DNA from 2 places in the Colwellia aquaemaris genome. Region 2 is predicted to be linked to the other one. Evidence: riboswitches for the same ligand, from Rfam matches in the RefSeq annotation. Region 2 holds a riboswitch; the other holds the start of a gene.
The links. Region 2 has a riboswitch for cyclic di-GMP ahead of AC27HL_RS11995 (DUF3718 domain-containing protein). Riboswitches for the same ligand answer to the same signal wherever they lie in the genome.
Positions count from the first base shown of each region.

Region 1: linked by a shared signal. The riboswitch ahead of AC27HL_RS14320 (DUF3718 domain-containing protein) and the one ahead of AC27HL_RS11995 (DUF3718 domain-containing protein) in region 2 are both predicted to bind cyclic di-GMP.

Region 1 covers NZ_BAAJLV010000005.1:20,852-27,180, forward strand. Annotated here, with positions in the region: gene AC27HL_RS14300 (Kelch repeat-containing protein) at 1-226, opposite strand, end outside; gene AC27HL_RS14305 (GNAT family N-acetyltransferase) at 440-922, shown strand; gene AC27HL_RS14310 (DMT family transporter) at 971-1,828, shown strand; gene AC27HL_RS14315 (RNA-binding S4 domain-containing protein) at 1,880-2,236, opposite strand; cyclic di-GMP riboswitch class I at 2,406-2,489, shown strand; gene AC27HL_RS14320 (DUF3718 domain-containing protein) at 2,549-2,893, shown strand; gene AC27HL_RS14325 (LacI family DNA-binding transcriptional regulator) at 2,981-3,997, opposite strand; gene AC27HL_RS14330 (UDP-glucose--hexose-1-phosphate uridylyltransferase) at 4,145-5,188, shown strand; gene galK (galactokinase) at 5,188-6,329, shown strand, end outside.
Region 2 covers NZ_BAAJLV010000004.1:19,664-25,992, reverse strand. Annotated here, with positions in the region: gene AC27HL_RS12005 (monovalent cation:proton antiporter family protein) at 1-158, shown strand, start outside; gene AC27HL_RS12000 (patatin-like phospholipase family protein) at 243-1,394, opposite strand; gene AC27HL_RS11995 (DUF3718 domain-containing protein) at 1,605-1,964, opposite strand; cyclic di-GMP riboswitch class I at 2,030-2,128, opposite strand; gene AC27HL_RS11990 (3-oxoacid CoA-transferase subunit B) at 2,388-3,044, opposite strand; gene AC27HL_RS11985 (CoA transferase subunit A) at 3,065-3,775, opposite strand; gene AC27HL_RS11980 (hydroxymethylglutaryl-CoA lyase) at 3,840-4,751, opposite strand; gene AC27HL_RS11975 (acetyl/propionyl/methylcrotonyl-CoA carboxylase subunit alpha) at 4,751-6,329, opposite strand, start outside.

The sequences.
Region 1 (6,329 bases), on a different contig from region 2:
CGTAAACATAGGTGGCATTATGAACGGCTTGATAAGTTTTTTTACTCCCTAAGCCATTAAAAGAAATTAAGTAGTCTTTATCTGCAATTTTTACTTGCGTTACAGCATTGTTAGTTATTGGTTGGGGTATACTGGATGCAAATGCGCTGTTGGTTACAGCAAGAAAAATATTAACGGATAAAAGACAAACGCCAATAGGTAAAACCTGAAATAATAATTTAAGCATTGTTAATTATAGGTATTGATAATGAAAAATTATGTTAATGCTAACATGGATATGCGAATATTTTACTTGTTTTAGGGCACAGGGTACTGTGCTAATTTAGCTAGGCAATTATATTAAATGCTAATGTTGCTGAGCAACTGCGTGTATTGGCTTGAATTCGCGAGCTTTTAAAATACCTAGCATCACTATTACTAATAAAGAGAGTTACAAACCATGACAATATCGGTAATTACCGCTGATTACTTTGATAAGCAACACGCACAAGATGTTATGACGTGCTTATCAGCATATGCACTTGATCCTATGGGTGGTGGTGAAGCATTGTCTGAGTTTGTTGAACAAAATTTAATTCAAAAATTACAGCAACAAACGAATGTTTTTAGTGTACTTTGTTATGTTGATGGTCAAGTTGCAGCATTAGCAAATTGTGTTGAAGGTTTCTCCACCTTTAGTGCTAAACCGCTAATTAATTTCCATGACATTGTTGTACTTACACCATATCGTGGGCGTGGCTTAACGCAATATTTATTTGATTATGTTGAAGCGATAGCAAGAGAAAAGGGCTGCTGTAAGCTGACCTTAGAAGTACTTGAAGGTAACGCCATAGCACAAAAAGCATATGAAAAGGTTGGCTTTTCAGGCTATGAACTTGACCCTAAAATGGGGCGAGCTGTGTTCTGGCAGAAAAAGCTTTAAAGATATTAAAACAGCGATTTGTAATGACCAAATTCGGCTGAACATTAAATGCATTATTTACTGTTAACTTCAATTACCATTTTATTATGGAGTTGCTTAGCACTGCTCGTTGCTAAGTTGAACCACATACCTGCCTTTTTACTCTTAGCAATAAGTTTACTCTTTGGCGGTAGTTTATCGATTCCTCAATATAAAAAGTGGCAGATAAATCCAACGCTTTTATTGGTCGGTGTTGGCGGTATTTTTGGTTATCATTTTTTATTGTTTATGGCGTTAAGACTGGCGCCACCTGTTGCTGCCAACTTAATAAACTACTTGTGGCCATTATTTATATTATTATTTACTCCCTTGTTTTTTAATGAGATTAAATTGCGCAAGCGACAAGTTGCCGGCACCTTTATATCTTTGTGTGGCGCCGGATTCATTGTTGCCGCAAATGGCGTAACATTTTCTATGGACGATATATTTGGGTATATATTAGCGCTAACCGCTGCCATTTTTTGGGCGTGCTATTCATTGTTATCAAAAAAATTATTTCAAAAATATACTCAGTTTGGCTCAGCAACGGTGGGCTTGTTTTGCTTGCTATCTGGTTTGTTGGCTGCAATCTCACACATGTTATTAGAGCAAACACCGTCGATATCTCACTATGATTTTAGCTTGATGTTAATGCTAGGGCTTGGTCCTATGGGGCTATCTTTTTATTGTTGGGATGCTGCGGTGAAAAAAGGAGATCCGCGAGTTATCGCCACTATGTCTTACTTTACTCCTTTATTGTCGACGCTATTACTGATTTTGTTTACAGATAACGTGTTTAGCCAACAAATATTGTTAGCCATGCTTTTGATTGTTGCGGGCGCTGTGGTGGCTAATTTTAGTTTCTTTAAAACGGTTGAAGAACAATAAAAGATTTAACCAGTTGTAATGACAATGAATACACCTTCATTTAGTCGACCTTTAAAAAGATATAGGTTTACGCTTTGAGCGCGAAGCTGTAACAGTTGTTGGTGATTTTGTTGTATTTTTCTTATTGTGTTTTTGCTTTACTTTACTGTTAGGTATTGAAGGAGTAATAGGCTTAGTTATTTCTTCAGTTACATTCACTTGTATTATTTCACCATTAAATTCAACAATATCGCCGTGATATATTTTTTTACGCTTTTGAAATTCAACCTCATTATTAACCACAACATAGCCTTCACTAATAACGATTTTAGCTTCACCACCGCCACCAACCATGTTCGCTATTTTTAAAAGCTTACATAACTCAATAGGTTGTATAGAGATATCAATTAGTGGCATGTCAAGGTTCATGGTTTGTCTTCATTGGGAAAATCGAAGCGTAATTATAACGGAGTTACTGGTAGATGTCGTGCGCTGAAAAGATGATAAATGAATAAAGTTTACAGCACATGCTTAGGTGTTTATTAGAGATCACAAAAAATTACCTTGTGTAACAATACTGTCTCTGTATAATGCGCGGCGGCAGAAACGGCAAGATACTTGAAAGGGTATTACGCAAAACTACCGGTCTAAGGATTTTATCTATGACAGCGGAGTTTCCAATGCGACTTAGTATCGAAAGTTCGTTTCACTGATTTTATTTTATTGATATTAAGGCACACCATGAAAAACATCTTATTAGCTATTTCACTTGTATTATTAACAATCAGTTATTCTGCAAATGTTCAGGCACAAAATGTAGCTAAATCTTTATGTGAATATGTTTCTGTTGATGATAAATCGCGTTTTCGTTCATTTCTAAAGTCTAATAAGCTAAAAATTCGTAAAGTATTTGACGGTGTGCAATGTAACGGACAAAATTTAATTGCCTTTGCGGCAAAAAATAATGCCATAAAAACGGGTACTTTAATGCTAGGTAAGTTACCTAAAGCAACCGTGGAAGGTATTCTACCAACAATAACTTCGGCAGAATTAACGGCAGCAGCCCAAAAGCGCATAAACGGTTAGTTTATTGCCATAAAATTTAATGAAGCGAGCAATAGCTCGCTTTTTTTATGTGTTATGTAGTGTAAATGCAGGTAAGTCTGGAGCGAATTATTTAGTTTTATAGTGAGTTGACTCACGTTTTACTAGGTTTGGTATGTATTTATAATGCTGGCAGTTTTCTGGTGTAGTGGCTATGTTTTGGCTTGATAATTCGAGTGCAATTGCTGCCGCATGTTTAGCCATTTTTTCTATTGGATAATTAAGCGTAGTTAATTTGGGTCTTGAATAGCTTGCAAGGAGCACGTCGTCAAAGCCAAGAACGGAAATATCTGTTGGTACATTAAAACCGTTATCTGATAACGTTGAAATGGCGCCAATTGCCATAGCATCGTTATAGACAAAAATTGCCGAGAATGATTTTCCTGATGCTAATATTTTTTGCGCAGCGATTTCTCCACCTTGTAATGTTGGTTCACCAAATTCAATTAAGCTTTTATCTAGGGTGATATTTACCGATTGTAGCTGTTTTTGAAAACCGTCAAGTCGTAAATGAGGATCATCAATTTGATGTTGACTCGAAATACAAGCAAAACTTTTATGATTTAGTGATAGTAGGTGTCTTGCGGCAATTTTCCCCCCTTCAACATTGTCTAGCCAGATACAGCGCGTTGCTATTTCTTTAATGTAGCGATCAATTATCACTAGGCCTTTAACTTTATCTGCTAAGTCGATTAACACCTGATCGGCTAACTTTTTACTGTGTACTACCATCACATCACATCGCCTCTCAATAAGTAGTTCTATTGCCTGCATTTCTGCGTCGGCACTTACCTGGCTGGTACTGAGTAATAATTGCATTTTATTTTGCCGAGCGACTTGTTCAACACCGTGTGCTAAAGAGGAAAAGAATGGGTCTAGTAAATCTGGTACAACAACGCCTATAGTACTGCTTTTTTGTGTGACTAAAGCTCGGGCATTGGCGTTGGGGGTATAATGAAGTTCCTTCATTACTTGCGATACTTTATCTATGGTTTTTTGACTGACTTTAGGCCCGTTATTTAAAACACGAGAAACCGATGCCACTGATACTCCAGCAGCTTGTGCGACGTCTTTAATTGTTGTCATAGAGAAAGTGTGTACGTTTACATTGATATAATTAGCCAAATATAGCGTATTTAAGGGTAAATCACTATTGATTTTATTTAAGCTTGTCAGAATTAGGGTAAACGTTTACCCTTGGTGTTATCGTTTATTTATGCACACACAAAAACTATGGAAAATGCATTTGACCCAGGTGAACATCCACATCGTCGCTATAACCCACTTATTGATGAATGGGTTTTAGTTTCTCCTCATAGAGCAAAAAGACCCTGGCAAGGGCAAGTTGAAGTTGTTGATGAAAAAGCTCAGGTAAACTATGACCAGTCGTGCTTTTTATGTGCTGGCAATACGCGCATCAATGGTGAAGTTAACGACGCTTATCAAACCACGTTTGTTTTTAATAATGATTTTGCGGCGCTAAAAAAAGATACGCCAAAATATAACTGTGACGACCCGCTTTTCAGCATGACGACGGAGCAAGGAGAAAGTCGGGTGATATGTTTTTCTCCCGATCATAGTAAAACATTAGCGCAATTAAATATTACAGCAATAAAAGCTGTTGTTGATACTTGGCAGGCACAATGCGTTGAACTTGGTGCGTTATACACATGGGTGCAGGTTTTTGAAAATAAAGGCAGTGTAATGGGCTGCTCGAATCCGCATCCGCATGGCCAAATATGGGCGCAGCAACAGTTACCAACAATTGCGATAAAAAAGCAGAATGCGCAACAAGCTTATTATCAGCGACACAAGAGCAATTTATTACAAGACTATATGAAAAAAGAGCTAGAAAAAGCAGAGCGTGTTGTGGTTGAAAATAAAGATTGGCTAGTTGTGGTGCCATATTGGGCATCTTGGCCATTTGAAACTTTACTATTTCCGAAATTTAAAGTTGCAAGAATGACGGAATTGGATGATAGCCAAAAATTATCACTTGCAGAGATTCTTAAAAAAATTACGGTTAAGTACGACAATTTATTTAATTGTGCATTTCCTTATTCTATGGGGTGGCACGGCGCACCTTTTGATAATGGATTGCACGATGAATGGACATTACATGCGAGTTTTTTTCCTCCGTTATTACGCTCGGCGCATGTGCGTAAATTTATGGTGGGCTACGAAATGATGGCTGAAACACAAAGAGACCTAACAGCAGAGCAGGCAGCAGCACGCTTGCGCGATGTTCCGGATGTTCACTATAAGGAAGCCAAATAATGACAAGTAAGACATTGACACAAGAAGCCTTAGCGATGTCGTTATATGAACAGCAATTTAACGGTGTGGCACAAGTAGTTTGCCATGCACCTGGTCGAGTAAACCTTATGGGTGATCATACCGACTATAATGGCGGTTTTGTGCTACCAGCGGCAATTAATTTTGGCACCACAATCGCTGCATCTCGCCGCGAAGATAACAGGGTTAAGGTTTATGCATATGACTGTGACAAGCAACTTAGTGAATTTACGTTAAGCCATATTAAATTCGATCAGCAAATGATGTGGAGCAATTATGTTAAAGGTACATTAGCGGCCTTAATTCAAAAGTACCCAGAAATTAATGGTGCAAATATAGTTGTTACTGGCAATGTACCGCAAGGCGCAGGTTTAAGCTCTTCTGCAAGTTTTGAAATTGCGATTTTAAAAATATTTACCCGGTTATATCAGTTGCCGTTGACAGGTGTTATGGCGGCTATTTTAGGGCAAAAGGCCGAAAACGAATTTGTTGGTTGTAACTGCGGCATTATGGACCAGCTTATTTCAGCTTTAGGTAAAAAAGGCCATGCGATGTTACTTGATTGTCAAAGTTTAACCTTTGAAGATGCACCTATTCCTGAAAACTTGTCGTTATTAATTATTAACTCAAATGTTAAAAGAGGGCTTGTTGATAGTGAATATAATCTTAGGCGGCAGCAATGTGAACAAGTGGCCGAACATTTTGGCGTAAAAATGTTGAGTGACGTAAGTATGGACCAGCTTGAATCAGAAAAGTCGAATATAGCTCCGCTGCTGTATAAACGCGCACGCCATGTTATCACCGAAAATATCCGCACAAAGGACATGAGATATGCGTTAAAAGATAATGATATGTCTGTAATTAGCGCGGTGATGAAAGCGTCTCATCAATCACTTCGAGACGATTTTGCTGTGACAACGAAAGAAATGGATGGCTTGGTTGCCATGATAGCAGAAGTGTTAGGAGATTCTGGCGGTGTTCGTATGACGGGTGGTGGTTTTGGCGGCTGTGTGGTCGCTATAGTACCAACATCAATGATTAAGCAAGTCAAACATGTTGTCGAAAGTCGTTATCAGAAAACCTTCGGCTTAACTGCAAGCATTTATGATTGTCATGCATCGCA
Region 2 (6,329 bases):
AGGAGCGCCGTGTGATTGTTGTAGCGCTAAGAAGAGACGATATTGAAACCGAAGAGCCAGCTGCAGATACTGTGCTACAGCCTCAGGATACCTTAATTGTACGTGGTAAACCTCGCCGTGTTGAAAGAGCTGAACGCTTTGTTCAAGAAGGGCCGTAGCGTCTGTAGAAGATTATTCTATTGCATCTAAATTGCTATCCGTCATTATCTTTAGCAGGCTTTATTTAAATTAACACCTGCTTTTTAAAGTTCAAGAAATGAGCGAATTTTACTTTCTTGCTCCAAGGCATCGTTAAAACCAAGATTTATTAGTTCTTTACAGTAGTTTTTTTCAAACAATAAATAGCTAACCAAGCTTGATTCAGCATCATTAGTAATACCAACGCTACGTAATAAAAGCCTGATTGATAATGGCAGCTTTCGGTAATATTTTACCGCAATAGCATTAAAGTCATGACTAGGGTTGATCACCAGTGATTCGATGTTTTTCAGCCCGGTGGTTTCTGTTTTTAACTGTTCAGGTATAAGTGATAACGTATGATTTACCCGCTCCATCCGTTCAATATCACTTTGTAATGTGTCTGAGAAAATTGTATCAAGCAAATGACCTGCAATGGTCGCTGTGGTTGGTGGGTGAGGATTATTTTCTCTATTGTGAATCGGCTCTTTTGGTTGTTCAACGCCTACCACGAATATTTTTTCAGCGCCTAAGTGTATTGCAGGACTTAACGGTGAAAGCTGGTGAATTGAACCATCGCCTAAATGGTCATGCCTAACTTTAGCAGAAGGAAAAACTAACGGAATGGCTGCAGAAGCCATCAAATGCTGACTATTTAGTTGAGTAGGCTCTCCTCGACGTTTTGCCCGAAACCAAGGAGATATGGTGTCGTTAGATTGAAAGAAACTAATTGAATCACCACTGGTATAACTCGATGCGGTAACCGAAACCGCTGATAAATAACCTCGCCGAATATTGGTATCAATACGATTAAAATCTATCACCATATTAAGCAAATCTCTAAGAGGTGCGTTGTTTAACAAACTTCTAGCACTTTTATTTGCATAATCTGCTTGAAAGCTCCCTAACAAACCTGCGGATAAATGAGCCAGTACTCGTATAGCATCGCTGTGATAGATGCGGCCTGGGTCTAAATTTTTCCATACCCATTCGAGCTTCTTAACACCTAATTGAAAGCATGAGGCATAACAAGCCAGCGCTGTTGAGTTTATAGCGCCAGCAGAAGTGCCACAGATAATAGGGAAGGGAATGCCATGATTTCTGGGAATAAATTTAGCAATGGCTGATAATACACCTACTTGATAAGCTGCACGCGCGCCGCCACCGGTAAGTATTAGGGCGTTATTCCTATCAATGTAACTACGCTTATGGGGCATTAAAACAACCAATGAAAGAGAGGTACTCAGTTAATTTAATTTTAATCAGTTTTTTGCATTGTAGCTAGTTGAATTTTATGATTTTTATGAAGTAAAAAACTACTAAAGAAAAAGGCCAGCTAATGCTGGCCTTTTTAATGACATAAGAATTATTAACTAGTAAAACATTGAACTTACAATAAGTATTAACGCCTACTGGAAAATAAATTTCTAGCTGCTTACGCGTTTGTTAGCAGCGTCTATTAATGGTTGCGATCCACTTTGAATAAGTGCCATGTTAGCTGAAACTGTTTTCTTTGGTAATTTACTAATCATCAAAGAGCCTGTTTCTACTGAACCTTTAGTAGCAGCGAATTCTAACAAGTTTTTACCGTTACACTGGATACCCGCGAAGATATTACGAATTTTTAATTTGTTCGTCTTTAAGAATGAACGCATACGTTTCTTGTCGTCAGCGGCAACATACTCACATACACTTTGTGCGATGTTCGCGGCTTGCGCTTTCGGCGCAGATACTATAGACGTCATAGTTAAAGCAGTAATGGTAGTAACTAGTAATAATTTTTTCATTTTAATAACCTTTTATAATACAAATAGAGTTAGTAAAAGAAAAAACCACAGGATGTACCTAATAACACGGTAACTCCGCTGTCATAGATAAATACAGTATTATATTTACCCTTAGACCGGTGGTTTTGCGTAACACGTTTTCGCGTGTCTTGCCTTTTCTTTGTCAATTTCAGTATTACCAAAACGATAATTAAATGCAACTGCTTTGTTATAATTTGTTTCGCTGTATAACACATTGACTTTGTTAAGTTGTTGATATTATGGTGGAATGATGGTATTTAACAGTTGTAAGTATTTTGTATAAATAGCCAATAAAACCATCAAAAATGGCTGTTTTCTGTAATGATTGTGAGATATTAAGTACAAAAAAAGGAGCGTTTGCTCCTTTGTTTTGTAGTTTTATGTCAATATGTTGTTAATTTTTTAAAAAATCATTTCTGGAATTTCACCATTAACAACAAGTTCACCTTCGGTTAATGAGACGATTTCTTCCACTGTTACACCAGGTGCACGCTCTAACAAGTAAAACTTACCGTTTTTAATTTCAATAAAGGCAAGATCTGTTAACACTTTCTTTATGCAACCTTTACCTGTTAATGGCAAAGTACAGTTACTGAGTAGCTTTGATACGCCGTGTTTTGAAGCGTGAGTCATAGTAACAATAATATTATCTGCACCGGCAACCAAATCCATTGCGCCGCCCATGCCTTTGATTAACTTACCTGGGATCATATATGAGGCGATATTACCGTTAACATCGACCTCAAATGCCCCTAAAACGGTTAAATCAACATGACCACCGCGGATCATGGCAAACGATTCTGCTGAGTCAAAAATTGATGCACCGGTAGCCATAGTAACGGTTTGCTTTCCTGCATTGATTAAGTCAGCATCAATTTCTGCTTCGGTAGGGAATTGCCCCATACCAAGCAAGCCGTTTTCAGATTGCAGCATCACTTCCATACCTTCAGGCACATAGTTTGCCACTAACGTTGGAATACCTATACCTAAATTAACGTAATAACCGTCTTGTAATTCTTGTGCAACGCGCTGTGCTAGTTGCTCTCTTGATAAAGCCATAAATTACTCCTTACTAACACTTATGATGATGCGTCGCTGCGAACGGTACGTTGTTCAATGCGTTTTTCAAATGAACCTAATATCAGTCGATTTACATAAATACCTGGTGTGTGGATTTGATCAGGGTCTAACTCGCCAGGTTCAACAATTTCTTCGACTTCCACGACGGTAATTTTACCGGCAGTTGCTGCCATAGGGTTAAAGTTACGTGCCGTTTTTCTAAAGACTAAGTTGCCGTAGCGATCGGCTTTCCAAGCTTTGACAATAGCAAAGTCACCTTTAATAGCTGGCTCTAAAATGTAATGTCTACCGTCAAACTCACGTTCTTCCTTGCCTTCGGCAACTGGAGTGCCGTAACCTGTCGCCGTGTAGAATGCTGGGATACCAGCGCCGCCAGCACGCATTTTTTCAGCTAAAGTGCCTTGCGGCGTTAATTCTACTTCAAGCTCGCCATTCATCATTTGACGTTCAAATTCAGCATTTTCACCGACATAAGACGCGATAATTTTTTTGATTTGACGATCCGGTAGTAAAATTCCTAAGCCAAAATCGTCAACACCACAGTTGTTTGAAACCACGGTTAAACCTTTGGTACCTTTACGCTTAATTTCACCAATTAAGTTTTCTGGAATACCACATAAGCCAAAACCACCGGCAATTACGGTCATATTGTCTTCAAGACCTGCCATAGCTTCTTCATAGCTTGACACTACCTTGTCAAATCCTGCCATTGTTTGTTCCTCATTAAAAATTCTTATCGTGATTGCTATCTTCGTATTTGAAGTTCGCAGAAACTCATTTTGCGCGGTACGCTGTTGATACTTTAGATACCGGCGCTTTACCTAATTTGTCGCTTATGTACCAACCCGCAGCTAATAACTTGTTAAAATCAATACCGGTATCAATATTTAAACCGTTAAGCATGTATAAAACATCTTCAGTTGCTACATTGCCAGAAGCGCCCTTAGCATATGGACATCCACCAAGACCTGCAATAGCACTATCGACTACCATAACACCCGCTTGTAAAGCACTGTAAATGTTAGTTAACGCTTGGCCGTAGGTATCATGAAAGTGAACGGCGAGTTTTTCTACTGGTATTCGGGCGCTAACGGCCTGTATCATTTTAGTTACGGTAGCTGGAGTGCCAACACCTATGGTGTCGCCGAGTGATATTTCGTAACAGCCCATTTGGTATAGTTTTTCCGCAACAATAGCGACTTGCTCTGGTTCAATAAAGCCGTCATAAGGACAACCGACAACACAGGAAACATAGCCGCGCACCGGAATATTAGCGGCTTTTGCTGCTGCCATTATAGGCTCAAAACGTAGCAAGCTTTCTTCAATAGAGCAGTTGATATTTTTTTGACTAAAGGCTTCTGAAGCGGCGCCAAATATCGCCACTTCATCGGCATTAACATTCACTGCTGCTTCATAGCCTTTCATGTTTGGGGTTAAGGCCGCGTAGGTAACGTTGTCTCTACGTTTGATGCCATTAAATACATCCGTAGACGTTGCCATTTGTGGCACCCATTTAGGTGAGACAAAGCTGCCGCTTTCAATATAGCGAACGCCTGCATCTGCTAACTTCTCAATTAAAGATATTTTATCTTCAGCACTGATTTGCTGCTTTTCATTTTGTAAGCCATCGCGAGGGCCAACCTCAACAATTTTTACCTGCGTTGGTAAGCTTGCCGTATTAGCCATTACGCTTCCTCCGCAGTAAAAGCAATCAATTCTGCACCACCGTCAACCATATCACCATCTTTATAGTAAATAGTGTCAACAACACCATTGCTTGGCGCACGAATAGTGTGTTCCATTTTCATCGCTTCCATGATCATTAACGGCTGCTCTGCTGTTACAGTTTCACCGGCACTAACCAGTACTGAAACCATAGTGCCGTTCATTGGCGCAACTAAGCCACCATGGCTGTCGTCTCCGCTGTTGTCGCCGCAGTCTGGTAATATGTGCGTGAAATTAAACACGCCATTTTGATGATATAAGCTAATTTGTGTGCCGTTTTGTGCAATCGTAGCATGGCTGCGATAGCCATCAATGCTGACATATAAAGTATCGTTTTCGATTCGACCTTGGCAATCAACCGTTTGACCATCAACCGTGATCAAGTAATAGCTGCCACTACCTTGGCGTTTTTGCTCTACAACAACAGGGTATTCAGTGTCGTTATGAGCGAGCACCATATGATGAATATTGGCTTCATTTAAGCGCCAAGCATTGGTCATATTCCATGGCGAAAAAGGGTCATTGGTTTTCGCGGCTTTAGCCTGAGCTTGTAGTTCTTGCGATAATACTAAATAAAGCGCTGCCATTGGCAACTCACCGGCTAAGGCTTGCTCACTTTCATGGAAAATAATTTCTTGGTTTTTCTCGATAAAGCCGGTATCAATATCGGCATTAACGAACGGTGCGCAAGTTGCTAAGTTATAAAGAAAGTCGATATTGGTGGTAACGCCATTGATACGGTATTCAGAAAGCGCTTTTGCCATCCGCTGCAGCGCTTTTTCACGATTCTCATCCCAAACAATCAGTTTAGCAATCATAGGGTCATAAAAAACGCTGACTTCATCACCTTGACGAACGCCAGTGTCAACACGGACGAACTCACTTTCAACCGGTGGTTGTAAAAAGTCTAAGGTGCCGGTTGCGGGTAAAAAATCGTTGTTTGGGTCTTCAGCATAAATACGTGCTTCAAACGCATGACCATTGATTTTTAATTCATGTTGAGCTTTCGGTAATACTTCACCGGCAGCAACACGTAATTGCCATTCAACTAAATCTTGGCCAGTAATTAATTCAGTGACCGGGTGCTCTACTTGCAAGCGGGTATTCATTTCCATAAAGTAGAATGAACCGTCAATATCAAGTAAGAATTCAACTGTACCAGCGCCTTGATAACCAATAGCTTGGGCAGACTTAATTGCAGCTTCTCCCATTTTAGCGCGTAACTCTTCGCTCATGCTAAAGGCTGGTGCCTCTTCAATCACTTTTTGATGGCGTCGTTGCACAGAGCAATCACGTTCAAATAAATAAACGGCATTTTGGTGATTGTCGCAAAAAACTTGAATTTCAACATGGCGTGGTTGTGTTAAATACTTTTCAACCAACATGGTATCGTCGCCAAATGAAGACTTCGCTTCGCGTTTTGCGGCAGCAAAACCTTCTGAAAATTCGGCTTCGCTCCAGACTTGTCTCATACCTTTACCACCGCCACCTGCAGTAGCTTTCAATAGTACAGGGTAGCCCATATCATCGGCAGCTTTT